2 regions of the Streptomyces sp. GDS52 genome follow, and region 2 is predicted to be linked to the other one. Evidence: riboswitches for the same ligand, from Rfam matches in the RefSeq annotation. Region 2 holds a riboswitch; the other holds the start of a gene.

Region 1 (2,384 bases), 4.2 Mb from region 2:
GACGAAGTCGGTGTCGGTCGAGGACACGTACGACGTGGACATTCACGACCGGGTGCGGGTCGGGACGGAGGTGCGGCGGCTCGCCGATCGCTGTGTGCGCAGGCTGCGGGGAGCAGGGCTGGCGGGACGGACCATCGTGCTGAAGGTGCGGCGCTACGACTTCTCGACGCTCACCCGGTCCGAGACGCTGCGGGGCCCCACGGACGATCCGACGGTGGTGCGTGAGGCGGCGGCGCGGTTGCTGGGGTCGGTCGACACGACGGGCGGAGTACGGCTGCTGGGGGTGGGGGTCAGCGGGCTCGCGGACTACACCCAGGAGGACTTGTTCGCGCAGGCGGCGGGGGGCCGGGGGGAGGAGTCGCCGGGCGAGGAGGCGCAGATGGCCGCACCCGCGGAGGAGGAGCGGCGGACGAGCGTGGAGCGGAGCTGGCCGGCCGGGCACGATGTACGGCACACCGAGTACGGGCACGGGTGGGTCCAGGGCAGCGGCCTGGGCCGGGTCACGGTCCGGTTCGAGACACCCGGCTCGGCGGTGGGACGGGTGAGGACCTTCCGCACCGACGACCCGGCCCTGCAGCCGGCGGATCCGCTGCCCCTGGTGGATCGAAGCCTCGGCGAGAGCGAGAGGCCGCAGGGTGGTGCGGAGACGAGCGATGGCTCGGGGGCGGGTCCCGGGGGCATGGATCCGGGGCACTCACAGGTGTGAGTGGGCCGCGGGCTTCGTGCTCCGGTTCCGGGGGCTCTCAGGCGTGGCGGTCGTCGCGGTCGGCGAGTTTGCCGAAGTCGCGGTCCGGAAGCGGGGGAGGCGCGGAGATGTCCAGACCGTAGTGGTGGTAGAGCTGGAGTTCCTGCTCCGGGGAGAGGTGGCGGCCCACGCCGAAGTCGGGGGCGTCCTTGATCAGGGCGCGTTCGAAGGGAATGTGGAGGCTGCCGTCGATCAGCTCGCTCGGCTCCAGGGGGACGAAGGCGTCCCTGCTGAACAGGCCGGTGCGTATCGCCGCCCACTCGGGTATGCCGGTGGCGTCGTCGAGATAGACCTCGTCGATGGTGCCGATCCGGGTCCCGTTGCGGTCGAAGGCCTTGCGGCCGATCAGGTTGCGCGGATCGATGTCGGTCTGCACGGGCCCTCCACTGGTCGCAATCCGCAGTCATTCGTCAGCACTACGAAACGGCACAATCGGTCCGGCGGCCACTCGAAGGTCCGGGGGTTGCCCTCGCTGGTACGCTGGCAGCGGCTGCTGACCCCGTGCGGGAGAGTCCTCCGGACACCATCGGAGGGCGCCGAAGGAGCAAATCCTCCCCGGAAACTCTCAGGCCCACGTACCGCATGGACGAGGTCACTCTGGAAAGCAGGGCGGGTGTCGACGGCTCCCGCTCTCACCGACGGTGAAAGCCGGACGCCCTGCGGCGGTCCGGTGAAGCTCTCAGGTTGAGATGACAGAGGGGGAGGCCGTCCGGGCACCCGTCATGGTGCCCCTCGAAGGTCGTCAGACCAGGAGGCCTCCACAATGACCGCCCACCGCATTCCCCTCTCCGAGCTCGAACAGGGAACGCCCTTCGAGCAGCGTCACATCGGCCCCGACCACGAGGCCCGCGCCAAAATGCTCGCGCAGGTCGGCTACGGCTCGCTCGACGAGCTGACGGCCGCGGCGGTCCCGGATGTGATCAAGAACGCCGACGCGCTCGATCTGCCGGGCGCCCGGACCGAGCCCGAGGTGCTGGCCGAACTCCGGTCGCTGGCCGACCGCAACGAGGTGCTCGGCTCCATGATCGGGCTCGGGTACTACGGGACCTTCACGCCGCCCGTCATCCTGCGCAACGTGATGGAGAACCCCGCCTGGTACACGGCGTACACGCCGTACCAGCCGGAGATCTCGCAGGGACGGCTCGAGGCGCTGCTGAACTTCCAGACCATGGTCGCCGAACTGACCGGCCTGCCGACCTCTGGGGCCTCACTGCTCGACGAGGGCACGGCCGCCGCCGAGGCGATGGCGCTGTCGCGGCGCATGGGCAAGAACAAGAACGGTCTGTTCCTGGTCGACGCGGACGCGCTGCCGCAGACGATCGCCGTGATCGAGACCCGTGCCGAGCCGACCGGCGTCGAGGTCGTCGTCGCCGACCTGAGCGAGGGCATCCCCGCCGAGATCGCCGAGCGCAAGATCAACGGCGTGCTGATCCAGTACCCGGGCGCCTCCGGAGCCGTACGCGACATCAAGCCGGTGATCGACCGGGCGCACGAGCTGGGCGCGCTGGTCACCGTCGCCGCCGATCTGCTCGCCCTCACACTGCTGACGTCGCCCGGCGAACTCGGCGCGGACATCGCGGTCGGCACGACCCAGCGCTTCGGTGTGCCCATGGGCTTCGGCGGGCCGCACGCCGGATAC
Region 2 (2,384 bases):
AGTGGTCGAGGCGGACCAGGGGCCGGTACAGCGCGTACGGCAGGAGGCGCGGCATGCGGCGGTCCCAGCGGTCGCGGGTGTCCTGGGAGTCGATCCGGGTGCCGCGCACCGCGCGCCGCATCAGGGTGGACTTGCCGCTGCCGGGCAGTCCGGTGACCACGACGAGGTCGCGGGGGCCGAAGAGCAGGACGTGCGGACCGCGGCCGGCGCACTCGCGCAGGTCGCGGACGACGGGCGCCGGCAGCACGCCGTGGGCCTCCCTGTCCGAAGGGGCCTGCCGCCCCGGCGGCGCGACACCCGTGGTGGCGTACGCCGTGGTCCTGTTCACCGTGAGTCCTCCCCTGGGGCAGACGCCCGAGCGCCGTCCCCGCCGAGTGTAAAGAGACGGTAACGGCGGACGCCTCTTCATTCGGTCCGTTTCCCGATACAGACCTGTCACAGCCCTCCGTACAGACCTGAGCACCCTGTGCGTACGAAGGTAAGGTCCCCCTGCCGAAGCCTCACAATGCGTGCAATGATGAGCGCGCCAACTGCATACCGGCCGTTTGAATCCGCGCGGGAGAGTCCCTGGCACGTTTCGCCGGGGCGCCGAAGGAGCAAGTCCCTCCCTTGAATCTCTCAGGCACCGTTACCGCGCGGGCCAGGCACATCTGAAAAGCGGGCCGCCGTGCGAGTTCCCGGTGGCTCCACCCAAGGTGCAAGCCGTGACGTCCCCTGCGCGGACGGTCATGGCGAACCTCTCAGGTTCCGATGACAGATGGGGAGGAACGTCCTCACCCTCCCCGTGCCCGGCCCCGGCCGACGGGGGACCCCATCGCCCTGGGAGACCGACCGATGAGCAGTACCGAACTCCGCCGGACAGCGCTCGACGCCCTGCATCGTTCGCTCGGCGCCACGATGACCGACTTCGCCGGCTGGGACATGCCCCTGCGCTACGGCTCCGAGCGCGACGAGCACAACGCCGTGCGCACGAAGGCGGGCCTCTTCGACCTCTCGCACATGGGCGAGATCACCGTCACCGGCCCGCAGGCGGCGCGGTTCCTGGACTACGCCCTGATCGGCAACATCGGGACCGTCAAGCCCGGCCGCGCCCGCTACACCATGATCTGCGACGAGGACGGCGGCATCCTGGACGACCTGATCGTCTACCGGCTCGGTGCGGCCGAGGCCCCCGAGTACCTGGTCGTCGCCAACGCCTCCAACGCCCAGGTGGTGCTGGACGCCCTCGTGGAGCGGTCGGCGGGCTTCGACGCCGAGGTCCGCGACGACCGCGACGCCTACGCGCTGATCGCGGTGCAGGGCCCCGAGGCCGCCGGCATCCTCAAGTCCCTCACCGATGCCGACCTGGACGGCCTGAAGTACTACGCCGGCCTGCCCGGCACGGTCGCCGGCGTCCCCGCGCTCATCGCCCGTACCGGCTACACCGGCGAGGACGGCTTCGAGCTGTTCGTCGCGCCGGAGCACGCGGTCGGGGTGTGGCAGGCGCTGACCGGGGCGGGCGAGGGCGTGGGGGTGACCCCGTGCGGGCTGGCCTGCCGGGACACGCTGCGCCTGGAGGCCGGCATGCCGCTGTACGGCAATGAGCTGAGCGCCTCGCTGACGCCGTTCGACGCCGGGTTCGGCCGGGTCGTGAAGTTCGAGAAGGAGGGCGACTTCGTGGGCCGTGCCGCCCTGACCGAGGCCGCCGCCCGCGCCGAGCGGACCCCGCCCCGCGCCCTGGTGGGCCTGGTCGCCGAGGGCCGCCGGGTCCCGCGCGCCGGGTACCCGGTGGTGGCCGGCGGCGAGGTGATCGGCGAGGTCACCTCCGGCGCGCCCTCACCGACGCTGGGCAAGCCGATCGCGATGGCGTACGTCGACGTGGCGCACTCGGCGCCGGGTACCCCGGGCGTGGGGGTGGACATCCGCGGCAGCCACGAGCCCTACGAGGTCGTGGCCCTGCCGTTCTACCAGCGGCAGAAGTGACACCGTCGTAGGACGTGGGCCGTGTCCGCGGCCACGGCCGCACCGGCCGGTCCCGTGCCCCCGGACTCTTCCCACCCCTCCCTTTCATCCCCTTCATCTCCTTCGTCCCCCCCCTTTCCTCGCCGTCGATCCCGGCGGTCCCTCGCACACAGGAGGATCCAGATCATGAGCAACCCCCAGCAGCTGCGTTACAGCAAGGAACACGAGTGGCTGACGGCCGCCGAGGACGGCGTGTCGACGATCGGCATCACGGAGCACGCGGCCAACGCGCTCGGCGACATCGTGTTCGTCCAGCTCCCCGGGGTCGGCGACACCGTGACCGCGGGTGAGACCTGCGGCGAGCTGGAGTCGACCAAGTCGGTCAGCGACCTGTACTGCCCGGTCACCGGTGAGGTCACCGAGGTCAACGAGGACGTGGTGAG

The links. Region 2 has a riboswitch for glycine ahead of gcvT (glycine cleavage system aminomethyltransferase GcvT). Riboswitches for the same ligand answer to the same signal wherever they lie in the genome.
Region 1: it holds a riboswitch for glycine, as region 2 does, so the genes downstream of both, gcvP (aminomethyl-transferring glycine dehydrogenase) here and gcvT (glycine cleavage system aminomethyltransferase GcvT) in region 2, are expected to answer to the same signal.

Annotation. Positions count from the first base shown of each region.
Region 1 is NZ_CM125966.1:6,257,541-6,259,924, forward strand. It holds gene ACTWJ9_RS28565 (DNA polymerase IV) at 1-706, shown strand, start outside; gene ACTWJ9_RS28570 (PRC-barrel domain-containing protein) at 744-1,121, opposite strand; glycine riboswitch at 1,240-1,336, shown strand; gene gcvP (aminomethyl-transferring glycine dehydrogenase) at 1,509-2,384, shown strand, end outside.
Region 2 is NZ_CM125966.1:2,093,836-2,096,219, forward strand. It holds gene ACTWJ9_RS09340 (AAA family ATPase) at 1-328, opposite strand, end outside; glycine riboswitch at 547-644, shown strand; glycine riboswitch at 645-767, shown strand; gene gcvT (glycine cleavage system aminomethyltransferase GcvT) at 835-1,962, shown strand; gene gcvH (glycine cleavage system protein GcvH) at 2,128-2,384, shown strand, end outside.